Regions from separate parts of the Pseudomonas sp. SZ40 genome, predicted to be linked through region 3. Evidence: predicted binding sites of a transcription regulator. Region 3 holds the regulator's gene; each other region holds the start of a gene.

Region 1 (5,645 bases), on a different contig from region 3:
TGTGTTGTCCATTTTTTATTCACCTCTGGCCGTTGCGCTTGTTTGTGCGCTGTGCGGTCGAGGCGCCCGGGTTGGCTCCGGGCGCACTCCGTGTGCGTTGGGCCCGCCGCACGCAGCGGGCCCTGTGATGCTTACAGGATGTAGCCACGCTCGTTGTGCTGAGCCAGGTCGAGGCCGACCGACTCTTCTTCTTCAGTGACACGCAGGCCCATCACGACATCGATGACCTTGAGGATCACGAAAGTGACGATGCTGGTGTAGATCACGGTGAAGGCGACGCCTTTGAACTGGATCCACAGCTGCAGGCCGATGTTCTCGACTTCGCCGAAACCGCCCAGGGCAGGTGCTGCGAAGATACCGGTCAGCAGTGCGCCGACGATGCCGCCCACGCCGTGTACGCCGAAGACGTCCAGAGAGTCGTCGTAGCCCAGCTTGCGCTTGAGGCTGGTGGCGCAGAAGAAGCAGATCACGCCGGAAGCCAGACCGATGATCATCGCGCCCATCGGGCCGACGGTGCCGGCAGCAGGGGTGATGGCGACCAGGCCTGCGACCACGCCGGAGGCGATGCCCAGAGCGCTTGGTTTACCGTGGGCGACCCACTCGGCGAACATCCAGCCCAGTGCCGCGGCGGCGGTGGCGATCTGGGTGACCAGCATGGCCATGCCAGCGGTCTGGTCAGCGGCGACAGCGGAGCCGGCGTTGAAGCCGAACCAGCCTACCCACAGCATCGCAGCGCCGATCAGGGTGTAGCCGAGGTTGTGCGGCGCCATGGCCACGCTCGGGAAGCCCTTGCGCTTGCCCAGCACGATGCACGCCACCAGACCGGCGATACCGGCGTTGATGTGCACCACGGTGCCGCCAGCGAAGTCCAGTACGCCCCAGTCCCACATCAGGGCACCGTCGCCGCCCCAGACCATGTGCGCGATGGGCGCATAGACGAGGGTGAACCATACGGTCATGAACACCAGCATCGCCGAGAACTTCATGCGCTCGGCGAAAGCACCGACGATCAGTGCAGGGGTGATGATGGCGAAGGTCATCTGGAAGGTGATGAACACGCTTTCCGGGAACGCGGCAGTCAGCGACTCCTTGGTCAGATTGCCGAGGAACATGTTGCCCAAACCGCCCACGAAGGAGCTGAAGTTGGTCACGCCGGCTTCCATCCCGGTGGTGTCGAACGCCAGGCTGTAGCCGTAGGCGAACCACAGGATGCTCATCAAAGCGGTGATGGCGAAGCACTGCATCATGACCGACAGAACGTTCTTGGAACGCACCATGCCTGCATAGAACAGCGCCAGGCCGGGAATGGTCATGAACAGGACAAGGGCGGTAGCGGTCAGCATCCAGGCTGTATCACCGGAATTCAGCGTCGCTTCCTGCGCCATGGCCATGCCGGGGAAAAACAGGGACGAAAGGGCTCCGAGCCCTGCGACTTTTCGCAGAGTCATGATTTAACTCCTGGGACGATTTGGGGGGGTGGGGGGCGGAGCTTAGATCGCGTCGGTATCGGTTTCGCCGGTACGGATGCGGATCGCCTGTTCCAGGTTTACGACGAAAATCTTGCCGTCACCGATCTTGCCGGTGTTGGCAGCCTTGGTGATTGCTTCGATGACACGGTCCAACTGATCGTCGGCGATGGCCACGTCGATCTTCACCTTTGGCAGGAAATCGACGACGTATTCGGCACCGCGGTACAGCTCGGTATGACCCTTCTGACGACCGAAGCCTTTCACTTCGGTCACGGTGATGCCTTGCACCCCGATTTCCGACAGCGACTCGCGGACGTCGTCCAGCTTGAACGGCTTGATGATGGCAGTGACTAGTTTCATGAAACTCTCTCCCGTGTAAGGTGGACTTGCCCCAGGAATTCTTACCCCGTCGCAAGTCTAAGCTCAGTGTCTGGCTTTTGTATGCATCGGTTGCCAAGACAGGGCTGATCCGATACCACCGACTGCTCCCGGCGAAACATTCCCCGCCCGCACGATACAACCGAACCGCATCGGTGCATGGGTCATGAGCGACTAAGCAGAAAGCTTGCCAATACCAGCAAACCGCCTCATTTCAGGACGTTACGAGCGCGCAGGGGCTCGCAGGAAAATATCTCGAGGTGCCGACGCACCAGAACGGCGCCAAAGCGCACCCTGCAATGCTCGATATTGGTGCGATAGCGTCGACTCGGTCACAAAAATCGCCGTGTTACACTGCGTTCAATCGTTTTCGGAAGGTTCCCATGCTGCCACCCAAAGCTTTGCTCGACGCCCTCAGCACGCAGGCCAGCCGCCTGCTCAGTGGCGACACTCCCCTGCCACGCAGTGAAATCGAAAGCCAGCTCAAGGCACTGCTGCAAAGCACCTTCAGCAAGCTCGATCTGGTCAGCCGCGAAGAATTCGACAGCCAGATGGTCGTGCTGGCCCGCACCCGTGCACGCCTCGAGGCCCTGGAAGCCAAGGTTCTGGAAATGGAGTCGCGCAGCGCCCCCGCGCAGCAGCAAACAGCGGTCGAGTAACCTGCTCGGCCGGCAGACGATCAAGGAGTGATCGATGTCATTGGCCATAGTCCACAGCCGCGCCCAGATCGGCGTAGACGCCCCTGCCGTCACCGTAGAGGCCCATCTGGCCAACGGTTTGCCGTCCCTGGCGCTGGTTGGCTTGCCAGAAACGGCGGTCAAGGAAAGCAAGGATCGCGTGCGCAGCGCCATCCTCAATTGCGCACTGGATTTCCCTCCCAGGCGCATTACCCTGAACCTGGCACCAGCCGATCTCCCCAAGGACGGCGGCCGCTTCGACCTGGCCATCGCCCTGGGCATCCTGGCCGCCAGCGGTCAGTTGCCGCCAGACGCGCTGGCTCCTCTCGAATGCCTTGGTGAACTGGCGCTGTCCGGTACGGTACGCGCCGTGCGAGGGGTCCTGCCTGCCGCCCTGGCGGCTCGGGAAGCGGGGCGCACCCTTGTGGTGCCCAGAGAGAATGCCGAAGAGGCCAGCCTGGCGTCCGGGCTGACGGTACTGGCAGTCGATCATCTCCTGGAACTGGTCGCTCACCTGAACGGCCACACGCCGCTGGCGCCGTATCAGGCGCAGGGCCTGCTGCGCCAGGCCCTGCCCTACCCCGACCTGGCCGAGGTGCAGGGCCAGGTCGCCGCCAAGCGAGCGCTGCTGGTTGCCGCCGCTGGCGGCCACAATCTCCTGCTCAGCGGCCCGCCGGGCACTGGCAAGACGCTGCTGGCCAGCCGCCTTCCCGGCCTGTTGCCCCCCCTGACCGAGGAGGAAGCCCTGCAGGTTGCCGCGATTCGCTCCGTCGCCAGCCACACGCCGCTGCAAAGCTGGCCACAAAGACCGTTCAGACATCCCCATCACAGCGCTTCGGGCCCCGCACTGGTGGGCGGTGGCAGCCGGCCACAGCCCGGCGAGATAACCCTTGCCCATTACGGCGTGCTGTTCCTCGACGAGCTTCCCGAGTTCGATCGGCGCGTCCTCGAAGTGCTGAGAGAACCCCTCGAAAGCGGTCATATCGTCATCGCCCGGGCAAGGGACAAAGTCAGTTTCCCCGCCAGGTTCCAGCTCGTTGCCGCCATGAACCCCTGCCCCTGTGGCTTTCTCGGCGATCCCAGCGGTCGCTGCCGCTGCAGCGCCGAGCAGATCCAGCGTTATCGCGGCAAGCTATCCGGCCCGCTGCTCGACCGTATCGACCTGCACATCACCGTCGCCCGCGAGAGCACCGCACTGGGCCCCGCCCGGGAAAGCGGTGAAACCAGCGCCACAGCCGCAGCCCGTGTCGCCGCGGCGCGAGACATCCAGCTGCGCCGCCAGGGCATCGCCAACGCCTTCCTGGACCTGCCGGGGCTGCGCGAACACTGCCCACTGGCCGACGTCGACCGGCAGTGGCTGGAGCACGCTTGCGAACGCCTCACCTTGTCACTGCGCTCTGCGCACCGAGTGCTCAAGGTGGCGCGCACCCTGGCGGATCTGCAGGCGCAGGAGGGGATCAACCGCCAGCATCTGGCCGAAGCCCTGCAGTACCGAACCAACCTCTGAGGAGCAGGGAAATAAGCTGAACGAAACGGCACGCGGACCTATCGATAGCTGGCACTTTCAAGAACCCGACTATCGGTAATGTACAATGGCGGGTCTTCCGCCTTTGGCGGCCGTCCGATAAACCGAGTCGCTTCTCCATCCGCTCGCCACCCGGCCAAGCTCCAACGGGTGTGCGCATACGTCATGGACTGACTCCGACCAAGGAGAGCTAGCTCAATGGAGGCACCTCTGTCTTCCCGCTCCACCCTCAACCCGCCGGTTTTCTTCGGCTCGACCTTTCTGATCGCCTGCCTGGTGATCTACAGCACCGTGTTCAAGGACAACGCCCAGAGCGTGTTCGGTGCCACCCAGGCCTGGATCATCGAGAATGCCAGCTGGGTCTATATCCTGGCCGTGGCCCTGATCCTGATCTTCGTGGTGTTCCTCGCGGTGAGTCGCTATGGCGACATCAAGCTGGGCCCCGATCACAGCGAACCGGAATACAACAACAGCACCTGGTTCTCCATGCTGTTCTGCGCCGGCATGGGTATCGGCCTGATGTTCTTCGGCGTGGCCGAGCCGGTGATGCACTTCATCGCGCCGCCGGTAGGCGACCCGCAGACCGTCACGGCGGCGAAGGAAGCGATGAAGCTGACCTTCTTCCACTGGGGTCTGCATGCCTGGGCGATCTACGCCATCGTCGCGCTGATCCTGGCCTACTTCGCCTATCGACATAACCTGCCGCTGACCCTGCGCTCGGCGCTCTACCCACTGATCGGCGACCGTATCTACGGCCCCATCGGCCATGCCGTGGACATCTTCGCGGTAATCGGCACTGTACTCGGTGTGGCGACCTCCCTGGGCTACGGCGTGCTGCAGATCAACACCGGCCTGAACCACCTGTACGGCCTGCCGACCACCACCGCGGTACAGATCGGCCTGCTGGTCTTCACCATGGCGCTGGCGACCATTTCCGTGGTCAGCGGCCTGGACAAGGGCATTCGCCGCCTTTCCGAGCTGAACATGATTCTCGCCGTGGGCCTGCTGCTGGTCGTGCTGATCCTGGGCCCGACCGTGTTCATCATGCAGACCTTCGTGCAGAACACCGGCGGCTATCTGTCGGAGATCGTCAGCAAGACCTTCAACCTCTACGCCTATGAGCCGACCGACTGGATCGGTGGCTGGACGCTGTTCTACTGGGGCTGGTGGCTGTCGTGGTCGCCGTTCGTGGGGCTGTTCATCGCGCGGATTTCCCGCGGTCGCACCATCCGCCAGTTCATCAGCGGCGTGCTGGTGGTGCCGGCCGGCTTCACCCTGCTGTGGATGACCGTATTCGGTGATACCGCCATCCACATGATTCTCGTCGATGGCGTCACCGATCTCGCCGAGGCCGTGAACAAGGACAGCTCTCTGGCGCTGTTCGCCTTCCTCGAACACTTCCCGATGTCGATGATCCTGTCGCAGATCGCGGTGTTGATGATCGTGGTGTTCTTCGTCACCTCGGCGGATTCCGGCGCCATGGTGGTGGATATGCTCGCCTCGGGCGGGCAAGACCAGACGCCGGTGTGGCAGCGCATCTTCTGGGCAGCGCTGATGGCGGTGGTGGCGGCTTCGCTGCTGCTCGCCGACGGCCTC
Region 2 (5,645 bases), on a different contig from region 3:
AGCGCAACAGCGTGCGCACCTGGAACAGCACCGCGTGGGGGTTCTGCTCATCGAGCAGCAGCAGGTCGAGTACCGGAATCAGCTGTGCCGAGGCCATGTAGCGCGTGCGGTAGGTGATGCTGCTGTTACCCAGTTCCAGCAACCACTCGAGCGCCGACTGATCATCCGGCTTGCTGCTGCGCAGGAAGCCGCCGACGCTGTCACAGAGAAACTGCAGGCGTTCGATGCAGCGGCCGATCATCAGGAAACGCCAGCCATCGTCACGGGTCATGTCGTCCAGCGCAAAGCCGGAGAGCGCCGCCAGTGACATCAGCAGGCGATTGAGAAAATCCAGTAACTGGCCAAAATCGCCGCCACGGGCCTCCAGATTCTGCGCATCGCGTTGCAGCTCCACCAGCGCCTGCCAGTTGGCCTGGGAAAGCTTGCCGCGCACGCTGCCGGCGGTCCATTGCAGGCGTTGCAGATTGATGCGCAGGCTGGCTGGCCATTCGGCACCGAGCACCGCCTCCAGCAGCCGGGCATCCAGAGCGCCGTGCTCCTCATCGGGCAACAGGCCGAGGCTTTCGCCAAGATCCAGCGCCGCCTCCAGAGCCTGCGGGTCATCATCGTCATCGACGTAACGACCGAGCATGATGCGCAGCAGCCGCGCGCTGTCCTCACAGCGCTCGCTGTAGCGACCGAACCAGAACAGGTTTTCCACCACCCGTGACGGCAGATAGGGGTCGCTGCGCACCAGATCGGCTGCGCCCAGCGGGCGCATACCCTGCCACGGTTCACCGGGGCCGTGGCGCTCGCCAAGCACCCAGGTGTCCTTGCTGGCACCGCCACGCTGCATCGACACCACCTCGGCGTCGGCTTCCGCGGCCACGCGGGTCAAGCCGCCCGCCATCACCCGGTAGCCGTCGGCACTGGCCACGGCGAACACGCGCATGCCGATGGCACGGGATTGCAGCTTGCCCTCACCCTGCCAGACCGGTGCCTGGGACAGTTGCGCCAGCGCCTGAGCGACATAGGCATAAGGGCGCAGCCGCAGCCTTGCAGTCAGCTCGGCACGCTGCGCGGCATCCAGATCACGGCCGAATACCGGGGTGAAGCTCTGCGATGGGAAGCTCGGCCGGATAAGCAGCTCGGGGAGTTTTTCCAGGGCTTGCTCCAATACCGGTGGCTCGCCGCACCACCAACTGGCGATGCTCGGCAGCAGCAGCGGCTCACCCAGCAGCTTCTCGCTGATCGCCGGCAGAAAGCCTGGCAGCCCGGGCGCTTCCAGCACACCGCTACCGAGCGCGTTGGCGACCAGCACGCGGCCCTGACGCACCGCCTCCAGCAGGCCGGGCACGCCCAGTGCGGAGTCGGTACGCAGTTCGAGGGGGTCGCAGAAATCGTCGTCGAGACGGCGCAGCACCGCATGTACGCGGCGCAACCCCGCCAGGGTCTTGAGGTACAGGGTGGCGTCGCGCACGGTCAGGTCGCTGCCTTCGACCAGCGGATAACCGAGCTGACGGGCCAGGTACAGGTGTTCGAAATAGCTCTCGTTGAATCGCCCGGGTGTCAGCACCACCACCAGCGGCGTCTCGCCATCGGCGGGCGCCTGACGCGCCAGGGTGTCCTGCAGGGTGCGGAAGAACCCCGCCAGGTACTGCACGCCCAGGTCCCGGTACAGCTCGGGGAAGGCGCGGGAAACGATTTGCCGGTTTTCCAGAGCGTAGCCCGCCCCGGAGGGCGCCTGGGTACGATCGGCCGTGACCCACCAGCGGCCATCGGGCGCCCTCGCCAGATCCACGGCATACACATGCAGGAAGGTACCGCCTGGCGGCTGCAAGCCCTGGCAGGGCCAGAGAAAGTTCTCGTGGCCGAAGACCAGCTCCGGCGGCAGCAGGCCGTCGGCCAGTAGCTGTTGAGGGCCGTAAAGGTCGGCCAGTACCTTGTCGAGCAACGCCGCACGCTGGGCCACGCCGGCAGCGATGGTCTGCCACTCGGCCGCGGGAATCAGATTGGGCAGCAGGTCCAGTTCCCAGGGGCGATCCGCACCATCGGGATCGGCGTACACGTTGTAGGTAACGCCGTTCTCCTGAATCTGTCGGGTCAGCATGGCCTGACGCTGCTGCAGCTGTGCCGGGCGGCTGCGCTGCAGTTGGGTCAGCAGCCTGCGCCAATGCGGGCGAACCTGCCCGCTGGCATCGAGCAGTTCATCGTAGGCCCCATCGTTGGACGGGTAATCGGCGAGCAGGTCAGGCATCAATGTCTCGGTGATTCTTGGTGACGTCTTGTCGTTGGCTTAGCGTAGGCGTTGCACGGTGAAAGCATAACCTGCGCCAGTAGAACCCACTCAACATCGCGCGAGCTAGAGCACGGCAAGGGCTTGGCGCCCCCAAAAACAGGCCAGGAAGCGGAGTGTACTGGTGTACATGCGCACTCCTGAGCTGTTTTTAACGCCGCAGCGTCGGCGCGCAGCCGACGTTGCGCAGGTTCTCAGATGCGGCGCAGATCCAGGGTCGTTGGCAACTCCTGATTACTGCTTGGCGTCAGCGCCGCCCGTTTACCCGGGCTATGCCCAAGGCGGAAGAAGCGTGCCAGGCGCCGGCTTTCCGCCTCATAGGCGTTCACCGGCAGGCTGTCATAGTTTCGCCCACCGGGATGGGCGACATGATACTGGCATCCGCCGATGGAGCGGTTCATCCAGGTATCCACCAGGTCGAAAATCAGCGGCGCATGCACGCCGATGGTCGGCTGCAGACAGGCCGCGGGCTGCCAGGCACGGAAGCGCACCCCGGCGACGAACTCACCGACCTTGCCGGTCGCTCGCAGCGGGACCGGCACGCCATTGCAGGTCAACACGTAACGATCCGGGGTCAGGCCATTGACCTTGACCTGCATCCGCTCGAGGGACGAGTCGACATAACGCACCGTACCGCCCACCGCGCCCTCTTCGCCCAGCACATGCCAGGGCTCCAGCGCCTGACGCAGCTCCAGATCGATGCCCTTGACGTTGAAGTCGCCGGCCTTGGGGAAGCGAAACTCGAAATGCGGTGCGAACCAGTCGGCGCGCAGGCGGTAACCGAAGGTGGTCAGTTCCTGCAGCACATCGGCAAAATCCTGCTCGACGAAGTGCGACAGCAAGAAGCGGTCATGCAGTTCGGTACCCCAGCGCACCAGGCGTGCGGGCCGGTAAGGCTCCTTCCAGAACCGCGCGATCAGCGCCCGCAGCAACAACTGCTGGGCCAGGCTCATCTGCGCGTGCGGCGGCATTTCGAAGGCACGCAGCTCGAGCAGACCAAGACGCCCGGAGGCCGAATCCGGGGAATACAACTTGTCGATGCAGAACTCGGCACGGTGGGTATTGCCGGAGACATCGACCAGCAGATTGCGCAGCAGGCGGTCGACCAGCCACGGCGGGCACTCGCGACCGGGCTCGGGCATCTGTGCGAAGGCGATTTCCAGCTCGTAGAGGGCATCGTTGCGCGCCTCGTCGACCCGGGGCGCCTGGGAGGTCGGACCGATGAACAACCCGGAGAACAAATAGGACAACGACGGGTGATTGTGCCAGTAGCTGATCAGGCTGCGCAGCAGATCGGGGCGGCGCAGGAAGGGCGAATCCACAGGTGTGGCGCCACCGAGAACGAAGTGGTTGCCGCCGCCGGTACCGGTGTGGCGGCCATCGATCATGAACTTCTCGCTGCTCAGGCGGCACTGACGCGCCTGTTCATAGAGGAACTCGGTGCGTTCGACCAGCTCGTCCCAACTGGCCGCCGGGTGGATATTCACCTCGATCACGCCAGGGTCCGGGGTCACCCGGAAGAACTGCAGTCGCGGGTCGTTAGGCGGCTCGTACCCCTCGAGGAGCACCGGGCAATCCAGTTCGGCAGCGGTGTCCTCGATGGCGGCGGCCAGCTCCAGGTAATCCTCGAGGTCACTCAGCGGCGGCATGAACAGGTACAGCCGGCCATCGCGAGGCTCGGCGCACAATGCCGTGCGCACCACGTCGGCTGCCGACTGACCGCGTTTGGGTTTGGCTGGCGCATTGCCTCGGCTGCCATTCCAGACGCCGCGCGCCTGGTACTGCAACTCGGCGGAGGCCGGCAGCGGCGCGAACACCTGAGACGGGTCCGCTGGCGTCACGTAGGGGAATTCCTCGGCTTTGACCCAGGGCAGGGAATCCAGCGGCAGGCGATAGCCCAGGGCCGAATCGCCGGGTACCAGACGGCAATACTCATCGCGCAGGTACCAGGAGCCACTGCGCCAGCCAGCACGGCGGGTATCGCGGGCCAGCGGCAGGACATGCCCGATCACCCGATCGAGGCCCTGCTCGAATACCCGGCGCAGGCGCTCGCGCTCCAGTGGGTCGGCCAGGCGGGCGTCTTCAGGAGAAACGTTGTCGGGCAAACGCCCCTCACGCCACAGGTAATAGAGACCGTCTTCGAAAGCCGGAAAGCGGTGAGCCGCATCGACGCCCAGGCGCTCGGCCAGGTTGGCGAGAAAGCGCGCGGCCGTGTCGGCATCGGCGCCATAGTCGCGCCCTTCATCGGCCAGCAGCTCGGCGTTACGCCAGACCGGCTGACCATCGCGGCGCCAGAAGGCATTCAGCGACCAGCGCGGCAGCTGCTCGCCCGGGTACCACTTGCCCTGGCCGAAATGCACCAGGGCAGTTGGCGCGTAGTGCTCACGCAGGCGCAGGAACAGATCCGTGGCCAAACGGCGCTTGTTCGGCCCCAGAGCCGCGGTGTTCCATTCAGCGTCATCCGGGTAATCGAGGGCGACGAAGGTTGGCTCGCCGCCCATGGTCAGGCGTACGTCGGCGGCCTGCAGGTCGTCGTCGACACGGCGGCCCAGGTCGACGATGTCGCGCCATTGGTTGTCGGTGTAGGGTTTGGTGACCCGCGGCGCTTCCCAGATACGCTCCACGCGCATCTCATGGCTGAACTCGCTTTCGCAGTCGTCCACCGCCCCGCTGATCGGCGCTGCCGACGAGGGCTCCGGGCTACAGGCCAGGGGAATGTGACCTTCACCGGCGAACAGCCCGCTGGTGGGGTCGAGGCCGATCCAGCCGGCGCCTGGCAGGTACACTTCGCACCAGGCGTGCAGGTCGGTGAAATCCACCTCGGTGCCCGACGGGCCATCCAGGGATTTGACGTCGGCACTGAGCTGAATCAGATAGCCGGACACGAAACGTGCGGCCAGGCCCAGGTGACGGAACAGCTGGACCAGCAGCCAGGATGAATCACGGCACGAGCCCGAAGCATTGACCAGGGTCTGCTCGGGCGTCTGCACGCCCGGCTCCATGCGGATCAGATAATCGATATCGGCGGCCAGACGCTGATTCAGGGCGACCAGGAAATCCACACTGGCCTTTGGCGTACGGTCGATGCTCGCCAGATACTCGTTGAAGCGCGCCTCGCCCGGCAGCCTGACCAGATACGGCGCCAGCTCGCGCTGCTCGCCGGCGGTGTAGGTCAGGGGAATCTGCTCGGCATAGGGCTCGAGGAAGAAGTCGAACGGGTTGAACACCGCCATCTCGGCGACCAGATCCACCTCGACGCGCAACTCGCGGGTCTTTTCCGGGAATACCAGGCGCGCCAGGTAGTTGCCCTGGGGGTCCTGCTGCCAGTTGATGAAGTGCTCACCCGGCTCGACGCTCAGGGAGTAGGAAA
Region 3 (5,645 bases):
CTTGGGCTGCGAGGTATTCCTCCACCGGCTGTTCGAGGCCCGTGAAGTCACGCAGCTCGGGCTTCCAGTAGGGGTTGGGCAGGCAGCGCACGTCGAACACCAGGTCCGCATCCACTGGCATCCCCCGTTTGAAACCGAAGGACTCGATCAGGTAGGCGGTGCCCGGCTCAGGCTGGTTGAGCAGGCGCAGCTTGAGGGTGTCGCGCAGTTGGTAGAGATTCAGGTGAGTGGTATCGATCTTGAGGTCGGCACGGTCGATGATCGGGCTCAGCAGCTTGGTCTCGTCGACCATGGCCTCGGCCAGCGAGCGCTGGTCGTTGGTCAGCGGATGACGCCTGCGCGTCTCCGAAAAGCGCTTGAGCAGCGTTTCTTCGCTGGCATCCAGGTAAAGAACATCGCAGCGGATATTGCGGCCGCGCACTTCGTCGAGCAGTTCGGAGAAACGCTTGAGCTGGCTGGGCAGGTTGCGTGCGTCTATCGACACCGCCACTTGCGGGTGCAACAGCTCGGTGTGCAGCAACGCCCGTTCGGCCAGCTCGGGAAGCAGGCCGGCAGGCAGATTGTCGATGCAATAGAAACCGTTGTCCTCGAGCACGTCGAGAGCGGTGCTCTTGCCCGAGCCGGAACGGCCGCTGACGATGATCAGGCGCATGGGCTCATCCTGTGTAGGGCTATTGGCCGTTCTGCACGTTCACTACGGTCTGGTACAGCGATTGACTGTCCTGAGCCTGGCGCAGTCGCTCGCGAACGTCCTCGCGGTCGAACATGCTGGCGATCTGGCGCAGCAGTTCCAGGTGCTCATCGGTCGCTGCTTCGGGAACCAGCAGCACGAACAGCAAATCGACAGGGGCGCCATCGATTGCGTCGAAATCCACCGCGGCGTCGAGTTTCAGCAGCGCACTGATCGGTGAACTGCATCCGGGCAAGCGGCAATGAGGAATGGCGATGCCATTGCCGAAACCGGTCGAGCCGAGTTTCTCCCGGGCGATCAGGCTTTCATAGATGGTCTGGCCATCGAGATCGGGCAGGTCGCGCGCGATCACGGCAGCTATCTGTTCGAGTACACGCTTTTTACTGCCGCCCGGCACGTTCACGAGGGAACGGCCGGGGGTCAGGATATTTTCAAGTCGGATCATAGGAGAAGGACGAGGTCAGCGGGCCATTGCGCCCTGCTGGCGGTCGAGCTGTTTTTCCTTGTGCTTGATGAGTTGGCGGTCAAGTTTGTCGGTCAGTAGATCGATGGCGGCGTACATGTCTTCATGCTCGGCATTGGCCACCACTTCGCCTCCGGCGATGTGCAAGGTGGCTTCGACTTTCTGCTTGAGCTTCTCGACCTCCAGGATGACCTGCACATTGGTGATCTTGTCGAAGTGCCGCTCGAGACGTCCGAGCTTTTCCTCGATGTAGCTGCGTAGTGCGTCTGTCACATCCAGCTGGTGCCCACTGATGTTGACTTGCATACCGCTTCTCCTTGTTGCCGTGTGTGAGTGGCAGGCTATACACCTGCCGCAGGAACACTGGGGCTCTACTACAAGGCCGCTCACATCAGTCGTTTGCGTTCGCTCGAAGGCGCTATACCGAGCGATTCACGGTACTTGGCGACTGTGCGGCGCGCCACTTGAATGCCCTGTGCTTCCAGTAAACCAGCGATCTTGCTATCGCTCAATGGCTTTTTCGCATTTTCCGCGGCGACCAGTTTCTTGATGATCGCGCGGATCGCGGTGGACGAACATTCGCCGCCTTCGGAGGTGCTGACGTGGCTGGAGAAGAAGTATTTCAGCTCGTAAATGCCACGCGGTGTATGCATGTACTTCTGGGTGGTGACACGCGAGATGGTCGACTCGTGCATGCCCACCGCTTCGGCGATGTCGTGCAGTACCAACGGCTTCATGGCTTCGTCGCCGTAGTCGAGGAAGCCGCGCTGGTGTTCGACGATCTGCGTCGCGACCTTCATCAGGGTTTCGTTGCGGCTCTGCAGGCTCTTGATGAACCAGCGTGCTTCCTGCAACTGATTGCGCATGAAGGTGTTGTCGGCGCTGGAGTCGGCGCGCTTCACGAAACCTGCGTACTGCGCGTTGACGCGCAGGCGAGGCATGGCCTCCTGGTTGAGTTCCACCAGCCAGCGATCGTTGTGCTTGCGCACGATCACGTCAGGCACCACGTACTCGGGCTCGCTCGATTCGATCTGCGAACCGGGGCGCGGGTTGAGGCTCTGAATCAGCTCGATGACCGGGCGCAGCTCGTCTTCCTTGAGCTTCATGCGGCGCATCAGCTGGCTGTAGTCGCGGCTGCCGAGCAGGTCGAGGTAGTCACTGGTGAGGCGCTGGGCCTCGCTCAGCCAGGGGGTATTGGCCGGCAGTTGGCGCAGTTGCAGAAGCAGGCACTCGCGCAGGTCGCGGGCGGCGATGCCGGAAGGCTCGAACTGCTGGATGCGGTGCAGCACGGCTTCGACTTCATCGAGCTCGACATCGAGTTCGGGGTCGAAGGCGTCGGTGATTTCTTCGAGGGTTTCCTCGAGGTAGCCCTGACCATTGATGCAGTCGATCAGCGTCACTGCGATGAGGCGGTCCTTGTCGGACATAGGTGCCAGGTTGAGTTGCCAGAGCATGTGACTCTGCAGGCTCTCGCCGGCAGAGGTGCGAGTGGTGAAGTCCCACTCGTCGTCATCATTGCTTGGCAGGCTGCTGGCGCTGGTCTGATAGACGTCTTCCCAGGCCGTGTCGACCGGCAGTTCGCTGGGGATTCGCTCGCCCCATTCGCCTTCTTCCAGATTGTCGACGGTCTGGGTGTTTTCCTGGAAAGTTGGTTCCTGAAATTTCTCTTCCTGAGCGGCCGCCGTGGGTGCGCTTTCCGCGCCGTCGGCCATGGGGTCCGAATTGTCGAAGTCGTCGCCTTCTTCCTGACGCTCGAGCATCGGGTTCGACTCCAGTGCCTCCTGGATCTCCTGTTGCAGATCCAGCGTGGACAGTTGGAGCAGGCGAATGGCTTGTTGCAGCTGCGGTGTCATCGTCAGCTGCTGGCCCATTTTCAGGACTAGCGATGGTTTCATTGCAGACCTTATCTGGCGTCTGTGCGCGATCCACGACAGGGCGCCAAAGCGCCACTAGGAAGCAAATTATATGCCTGAATCCGAGTGCTTTGCCTAGAGCCCGTTACCATTTCATTACGACCCTGTCGTGGGTAGCGGGCGCTGGGCGTTCATCGGCGGGAAATTCGTTACAGGCGGAATTCGTGGCCCAGATAGACTTCCTTGACCACCTGGTTGGCCAGGATCGCAGCGGAATCGCCTTCGGCGATCAGTTGACCATCGCTGACGATGTAGGCGGTTTCGCAGATATCCAGGGTTTCGCGCACGTTGTGGTCGGTGATCAGCACGCCAATGCCTTTGGCCTTGAGGTGGTGAATGATTTGCTTGATGTCACCGACCGAGATCGGGTCGACGCCGGCGAAGGGCTCATCGAGAAGGATGAATTTCGGCGAGGTGGCGAGGGCGCGGGCGATTTCGACGCGGCGGCGTTCGCCACCCGAGAGGCTCATGCCCAGGTTGTCGCGGATGTGCGTGATGTGGAATTCCTGCAGCAGGCTTTCCAGCTCCTGCAGACGCTGCGCACGGTTGAGGTCCTTGCGCGTTTCCAGGATCGCCATGATGTTGTCGGAGACGCTCAGCTTGCGAAAGATCGAGGCTTCCTGAGGCAGGTAGCCGATACCGGCGCGAGCACGGCCATGCATGGGTTGGTGGCTGACGTCGAGATCGTCGATCAGCACGCGGCCCTGATCGGCCTGAACCAGGCCGACGATCATGTAGAAGCAGGTGGTTTTGCCGGCGCCGTTGGGGCCGAGCAGGCCGACGATCTGCCCGCTTTCGATGCTCAGGCTGACGTCGCGAACGACCTGGCGACCCTTGTAGCTTTTTGCCAGATGCTGGGCTTTCAGTGTTGCCATCGTTATTGGCCCTGCTCGGCGGCGGGTTTCTTCTGCGGCTGAATCACCATGTCGATGCGCGGGCGCGGGGTCGACACGTTGGTGCCCGTGGCGCGACCAGCATTGACGATCTGACGCTGGGTGTCATAGACGATCTTCTCGCCTTCGAAGGTGTTGCCTTCCTGAACCACCTTGGCCTGGTCGATCAGCACGATGCGTTCATTGGCCGCGAAGTATTGGATGGTCAGGCCGTAGGCCTTGACGATCTGCTTGTCGGCAGACGGCTTCTGCTCGTAGTAGGCCGGTTTGCCCACCGAGGTGAACACGTCGATATCGCCCTGTGCATTCTGGGTGATGGTGACGGTGTCGCCAGTGATTTTCAGGGTGCCCTGAGTGATGACGACATCGCCGCGGTACACCGCCACGCCTTGCTTGTCGTCCAGCTCAGCACTGTCGGCCTGCACGCGGATCGGTTGATCGCGGTCGCTCGGCAGAGCCCAGGCGCTTGCGCTTCCGAGCGTGGCGCCGAGGCTGAGAAGTAGGGGGAGGGTTTTAACGAACCTCATGCTGGCCTCTTACGTTGGACTGCAGGAGCATCCTGCCGTCATTCAAGTACGCTTTCATTCCTTGTGCCGTGGTCACCCCGTTGGCCGCGTCGATTCTAACGGCTTGCTGGGTCTGCGCATATTCCTTCTGTGGGAATACGGTCAGGCGGCTGGTGGTGAGTATAGTGGGGCGGCCTTTTTCGTCCGTGCGCTCCACGCGCACCTGATCGATCAATTCGACCTCTTCGCCATCCGGGCCTACCTCGCCACGGGCGCTGCGCACCTTCCAGGGAAGTTCGGTGCCGCGGAACAGATTCATGCGCGGCTCGGTCAGCAGGGTGACGTCGGTGCTCTGCACGTGCTCCAGGCGGTCGCTGGTCATGTCGCTCTGCACCTTGCCGTCGGGCAGGTATTGCACGCTGCGGGCATTCACGGCGTAGAAGTCGATCGGATTGTCCGGCCCGCTCTGCTGTGGCGCGCTGGAGAAACTGTCTGGATTGATGTTCCAGTACCCGGCGGCCACCAGCAGCAGTGCACCGAAGGTCAGCAGGACGGGAGTGATGAATTTGCGCAGCATCGGCAGGCCCTAGAGGTAGGCGGACTGGGCGGCTTCGAGAGTGCCCTGGCCGCGCATGATCAGTTCGCAGAATTCGCGGGCCGCACCTTCGCCGCCACGCGCTTCGGTGACGCCGTGGGCATGCTCGCGCACGAAGCCGTTGGCGCTGGCTACCGCCATGCCCAGGCCGACGCGGCGAATCACCGGCAGGTCCGGCAGGTCATCGCCCAGGTAGGCCACCTGTTCGTAGCTCAGGCCCAGCTCGGCGAGCAGCTCGTCGAGCACGTCGAGTTTGTCTTCACGGCCCTGGTACAGATGCTGGATACCCAGATTCTGTGCGCGACGCTCGACCACCGGGGTCTTGCGGCCGCTGATGATAGCGGTGCGTACGCCTGAGTTGATCAGCATCTTGATGCCCTGACCGTCCAGGGTATTGAAGGTCTTGAACTCGCTGCCGTCGACCAGGAAGTACAGCTTGCCGTCGGTAAGCACGCCGTCGACGTCGAAGATCGCCAGTTTGATTGCGCGAGCGCGCTGCAGAAGGTCGTTCATCACATGACCCCCGCGCGCAGCAGGTCGCCAAGGTTGAAGGCGCCTACCGGGTAACCACTGGTGTCGATTAC
Region 4 (5,645 bases), on a different contig from region 3:
CCATTAGCACCATGCCTCAAGCAGTTCCTGAGTACACTCTGCAGCACCCACATGGCAGATACCACTAATGGAAAAGCCCACACGCCAAACTCTACCAAGAATTGAAACACTATATTATGAGCATGAGACCATGTGATCTGCGCTGGCAAACCGGACTCAAGCTGATAGACAAAGCTATAGCGTGCATAGTTTCCAAAACCGACCCCCCAAGGGTGATCCAAAAATATATTCCAGGCTTTTTCCCACTCCCTCAAACGAGACACATCACCTGTGATGGAGATACGCGACGAAGCACCCAAATCGAAAAACCAAAGAACAATCAAGCATAGCGAAAAGAAAATTGCAAAGGCAGTATAATAATAAATAACAGCAGAGTCTTCAGCAGACCAATCGCGTAGCCTGCCAGCCACCAAAGCCAAGAACAGAAGAATCAGTACTGCAAGGACGGCCATGCGCGAAGCTGCATATGCCAGAAGAATAGCCGCGACCGCCAACATCACTACCCCAAACAGAGTATTGATACTTTTTTTACAGAGCAGCCCGCACAAGACAACAGAGAAAATTAAAAGGTATGTAGAGAAATTATTTCGCTGACCGAAATTACCATACACTTCATAGCCACCGCGAAAAACCAATAAAGAAACATGGTCGACCCAGCCAAGCAGCTGAATACACCCAACTAAAACACTGAAACAACCGCCTGCGACAACCCCCCACATACAACCAGCAATAAAGGCATTGCGTAAACCACCCTCAAGCGCAGAAATCGTGGAAAAATAAAAAACCAAACATATAAGTGCCGCAACAGGATAAAACCAGCCATGGTAATAATACCCTCTATCGCCGCCACCCAAGGAAATCAAAAGAAAAAAAGAAAATAGCCAAACAAGATTTGTAACAGCCATGCGCCGACCAAAACACACGACAACAAACAGCGAAAAAATCACCGCCATGGCATCCGAATAGAAGTCCCCATCAGGGTACCCCCTAAACGGAAGAACAAACGAAACACCGCAAATAAAAAACGCAAACATGAACATGATTATATTCAAGCACATACTCCCACTCACAATTCCCTCCCCCAAAAAAAACGCCCCTCGATAACGAGAGGCGTTGTTAACAACTAAACCCAATGGGGTTTAGCTGCCCTTACACCAGCCCTTGGTTACGCACTGACCGGACACGGTCCAAGTCACATTGCGCGTAGTAGTGTTGTAAGCTGGGGTAAGAACGTAGGTATCCGCGGCAACGAAACCATTGGTAGTCTTCGGTACTACGGTCACGACGCCGGCGTTACTAACAGCGATGGTGCTGTATTGAGCTGTTCCAGGAGCATCTGTTGATGCAAGGTCAACTGGAACCGAAGAAGCAGCACGCGAGGCAGTAGGAGGAACCGTAATACCGTCCGCTGTCGCATTCAGGCAGTTTCCGTTAGCCACACACTCAGTGACACCTAGTTTGTAAGGCGCCGTGGCCAAAACAATTTCAGCACCGCGAGCGCGTTTGGTGTAGTCCTGATAAGCGGGCAGAGCGATTGCAGCCAAAATACCGATAATCGCGACCACGATCATCAGTTCGATCAAGGTAAAGCCTTTTTGAGCTTTCATAGAATTCTCCAAAGTTGAGTGCAGGCATACAGGCCTACCCCTTACAAAGCAGAAACCATGCCAACTTAAGAACACGCCGTTTTCAGTAGAGTGAGTTAGCAGGCTCACCTTACAGCCCATCAACTAGGGTTGAGATAACGGCTAGCCGTAACGCAATTTTCCGTACCTTGTGACATTTTTCGTCAGATGAATGACGGTCGTTTGGCAGTCATCGCCATCTACGCTATAACGCACCCATTAGACGGCGCGAGGTGTACATGAGCGACAATATTTCCCTTTCGGGCTTGGCAAAGCAGGTGGTGCTCGCTGAGCTGCTAGATGAAAAGGCCGCTCAGCAAGCGCAGGCTCAGGCCAAGCGCAATAAGCTGTCGCTGGTTACCTACCTGGCACAGAACAAATTAGTTAAAAGCCGGGCCCTGGCAGAGCTAGCAGCGGACCAGTTTGGCGTGGCCTATTTCGACCTCAATGCGCTGGACAAGGAAAGCCAGCCCAGGGACTTGGTCAGCGAAAAGCTGGTGCGCCAACACCGCACCCTGCCGTTGTGGCGCCGCGGCAATAAACTGTTTGTGGGCATCTCCGACCCGTCCAACCACCAGGCGGTCACGGACATTCAGTTCAGCACCGGTCTTTCCACCGAAGCCCTGCTGGTCGAAGACGACAAGCTTGGCGATGCCATCGACAAGTTCTTCGATACGGGTCATAGCGGCCTAGAAGATCTGGCCGACGTTGACCTAGATGGCTTGGAAACGGAGTCAGTCGATGATGAAAAGAAAGGCGATAGCGGCGGTCAGGATGCCGACGACGCGCCGGTGGTGCGCTTCGTCAACAAGATGCTGCTCGATGCGATAAAAGGTGGCTCGTCCGACTTGCACTTCGAACCTTACGAAAAGTCGTACCGGGTACGCTTTCGTACCGACGGCATTCTGCACGAAACGGCACGCCCGCCAATTCAGTTGGCACCGCGTATCTCTGCACGCTTGAAGGTTATGGCCGGGCTGGATATTTCCGAGCGGCGCAAGCCGCAGGATGGCCGCATCAAGATGAAGATATCCAAGAGCAAGTCCATCGACTTCCGCGTCAACACCTTGCCTACCCTGTGGGGCGAGAAGATCGTGATGCGAATTCTCGACTCCTCCAGTGCACAGATGGGGATCGATGCCCTGGGCTATGAGGAAAGCCAGAAAAATCTGTATATGGCGGCGCTCAAGCAGCCGCAAGGGATGATTCTGGTAACCGGCCCAACTGGGTCGGGAAAAACAGTGTCTCTCTACACCGGCCTCAATATCCTCAATACCCCGGATGTGAATATTTCCACAGCGGAAGACCCAGTGGAAATAAACCTGGAGGGCATCAACCAAGTCAACGTCAATCCCAAGCAAGGCATGGACTTCACCCAGGCGCTACGGGCATTTCTACGCCAGGATCCGGATATCATCATGGTCGGGGAGATCCGCGACTTGGATACGGCCTCCATCGCCATCAAGGCCGCGCAGACCGGTCACATGGTCATGTCCACCCTGCATACCAACAGCGCGGCGGAAACCTTGACCCGCCTACGCAATATGGGTGTGCCCTCCTTCAACATCGCCACCTCGGTAAACCTGATCATTGCCCAGCGCCTCGCGCGCAAGCTCTGCAACACTTGCAAGAAGGAAATGCCGATCCCCAACGATGTATTGCTCGAGGAAGGCTTCCCCCAGGACAAGCTCGGCACATTCAAGATTTACGGCCCGGTGGGCTGTGAAAATTGCAAGAACGGTTACAAAGGCCGTGTCGGTATTTATGAAGTGGTTAAAAACACGCCAAGCCTGCAGCGGATTATCATGGAGGAAGGCAATTCCATCGATATTTCCATACAGATGCGAAAAGACGGCTTCAACGACCTGCGTACTTCGGCCCTGCTGAAGGCCATGCAAGGCGTGACCAGCCTTGAAGAAGTCAACCGCGTGACCAAGGATTAACCATGGCAGCAGCAAAGGCAGCGAAGACCAGCATATTCGTCTGGGAAGGCAAGGATCGAAAAGGCGCAGTGGTCAAGGGCGAGCTCAACGGGCAGAACCCAGCGCTGGTCAAGGCACAGCTACGCAAACAGGGTATCAATCCGACCAAGGTGCGCAAGAAGGGCATCAGCCTGTTCAGCGCGGGCAAGAAGATCAAGCCCATGGACATCGCCTTGTTTGCCCGGCAGATGGCTACGATGATGAAAGCTGGCGTTCCGCTGCTGCAGTCCTTCGACATCATTGCCGACGGTCTTGAAAACCCGAACATGCGCAAATTGGTCGATGAGGTTAAGCAGCATGTGGCTGCCGGTAATAGTTTTGCCGCTGCGCTGCGCACCAAGCCCCAGTACTTTGATGATTTGTTCTGCAACCTAGTTGATGCAGGCGAACAGTCAGGCGCCCTGGAAACCCTGCTGGATCGAGTCGCGACCTATAAGGAAAAGACCGAGGCCCTTAAAGCCAAGATTAAGAAAGCCATGAATTACCCACTTGCCGTGATTGCGGTAGCGGTAATCGTCTCATGCATCCTGCTGATCAAGGTAGTGCCGCAGTTCAAGGAAGTATTCTCCAGCTTTGGCGCGGAGCTTCCTGCCTTTACGCTTTTCGTCATATCTTTATCCGAAGGGCTTCAGGAATGGTGGTTTATTTTTCTGATCGCTTTGGTAGGAACCGGCTATGCATTCATGCAGGCCAAACAGCGCTCAGAGAAATTTCGTGACGGCCTTGATCGCACCATTCTCAAAACACCGATTGTTGGCAACATCGTCTACAAATCATCGGTAGCACGCTATGCCCGCACCCTGTCCACAACATTCGCAGCAGGCGTACCTCTTGTAGAAGCACTGGACTCTGTGGCTGGAGCGACTGGCAACGTCGTATTCCGCAATGCCGTTAATAAGGTCAAGCAGGACGTCACCAGCGGTATGCAGCTGAACTTCTCTATGCGTTCGACTAACGTATTCCCGGCAATGGCCGTGCAAATGACCGCCATCGGCGAGGAGTCTGGGGCACTCGATACGATGCTCGATAAAGTAGCCAGCTACTACGAAGCAGAAGTGGACAATGCGGTGGATGGCCTCACCTCGCTCATGGAGCCGCTAATCATGTCGGTTCTGGGCGTACTGGTCGGCGGCCTGATCATTGCCATGTACCTCCCCATCTTCCAGCTGGGCAACGTCGTCTAAAAATGACAGTCATCGACTTCCTGGCCGGCAATACGCCGGCCTTCGTTTTCTGCGCGCTCGTTGTCGGTTTGCTGGTCGGCAGCTTCCTCAACGTCGTGATTCACCGCCTGCCCAAGATGATGTTTCGCGACTGGCGCATTCAGGCGCGTGAGGTGCTGGAGCTACCGGCAGAGCCCGAGGGTGAGACTTACAATCTGGTACTTCCCCACTCCAGTTGCCCGCACTGCAAGCATGAAATCCGCCCGTGGGAGAACATCCCGGTTGTCAGCTACCTTTTTCTGCGTGGCAAGTGCTCTGGCTGCAAGGCGAAGATAAGCCTGCGCTATCCGCTGGTCGAGCTAAGCTGCGGGCTGTTGTCGGCGTATGTCGCCTGGCATTTCGGCTTCGGTTGGCAGGCGTCTGGCATGCTGGTGCTGGCCTGGGGGCTGCTGGCGATGAGCCTGATCGATGCTGATCACCAGCTATTGCCGGATTCGCTGGTGCTGCCGCTGTTGTGGTTGGGCCTGATCGCTAACCACTTCGGCTTGTTCACCAGCCTCGAAGAAGCCCTGTGGGGTGCGGTCGCCGGTTACCTGAGCCTCTGGTCGGTGTTCTGGCTGTTCAAGCTGGTCACCGGCAAGGAAGGCATGGGTTATGGCGACTTCAAGCTGCTGGCGATGCTCGGCGCCTGGGGCGGCTGGCAGATTCTGCCGCTGACCATCCTGCTGTCCTCGGTGGTCGGTGCGGTGCTCGGTGTGATCATGCTGCGAATGCGTGATGCCAATACCAGCACGCCGATTCCATTCGGGCCCTATCTGGCCATTGCAGGCTTTATCGCGCTGCTGTGGGGCAAGCAGATCACCGACGGTTATTTG

What was found. The regulator sigma-54, encoded in region 3, starts transcription at its own class of promoters, with help from an activator protein. The targets are predictions, from matches to a motif close to ANTGGCATNNANNTTGCTNT.
Region 1: the regulator sigma-54 is predicted to act here: its motif matches at 2,023-2,042, upstream of glnK (P-II family nitrogen regulator).
Region 2: the regulator sigma-54 is predicted to act here: its motif matches at 2,298-2,317, upstream of ACT9T4_RS11175 (circularly permuted type 2 ATP-grasp protein).
Region 4: the regulator sigma-54 is predicted to act here: its motif matches at 1,653-1,672, upstream of ACT9T4_RS16505 (pilin).

What each region holds. Positions count from the first base shown of each region.
Region 1 covers NZ_JBQWIF010000002.1:189,420-195,064, reverse strand. The annotation lists gene ACT9T4_RS02805 (ammonium transporter) at 1-12, opposite strand, end outside; gene ACT9T4_RS02800 (ammonium transporter) at 132-1,448, opposite strand; gene glnK (P-II family nitrogen regulator) at 1,491-1,829, opposite strand; gene ACT9T4_RS02790 (accessory factor UbiK family protein) at 2,231-2,506, shown strand; gene ACT9T4_RS02785 (YifB family Mg chelatase-like AAA ATPase) at 2,541-4,031, shown strand; gene ACT9T4_RS02780 (BCCT family transporter) at 4,248-5,645, shown strand, end outside.
Region 2 covers NZ_JBQWIF010000011.1:42,529-48,173, reverse strand. The annotation lists gene ACT9T4_RS11175 (circularly permuted type 2 ATP-grasp protein) at 1-2,236, opposite strand, end outside; gene ACT9T4_RS11170 (transglutaminase family protein) at 2,470-5,645, opposite strand, start outside.
Region 3 covers NZ_JBQWIF010000004.1:197,997-203,641, reverse strand. The annotation lists gene rapZ (RNase adapter RapZ) at 1-652, opposite strand, end outside; gene ptsN (PTS IIA-like nitrogen regulatory protein PtsN) at 672-1,136, opposite strand; gene hpf (ribosome hibernation-promoting factor, HPF/YfiA family) at 1,152-1,460, opposite strand; gene ACT9T4_RS05980 (RNA polymerase factor sigma-54) at 1,541-3,049, opposite strand; gene lptB (LPS export ABC transporter ATP-binding protein) at 3,217-3,942, opposite strand; gene lptA (lipopolysaccharide transport periplasmic protein LptA) at 3,945-4,487, opposite strand; gene lptC (LPS export ABC transporter periplasmic protein LptC) at 4,474-5,043, opposite strand; gene ACT9T4_RS05960 (KdsC family phosphatase) at 5,053-5,574, opposite strand; gene ACT9T4_RS05955 (KpsF/GutQ family sugar-phosphate isomerase) at 5,574-5,645, opposite strand, start outside.
Region 4 covers NZ_JBQWIF010000020.1:74,246-79,890, reverse strand. The annotation lists gene ACT9T4_RS16510 (O-antigen ligase family protein) at 1-1,040, opposite strand, end outside; gene ACT9T4_RS16505 (pilin) at 1,140-1,607, opposite strand; gene pilB (type IV-A pilus assembly ATPase PilB) at 1,865-3,568, shown strand; gene ACT9T4_RS16495 (type II secretion system F family protein) at 3,571-4,791, shown strand; gene ACT9T4_RS16490 (prepilin peptidase) at 4,794-5,645, shown strand, end outside.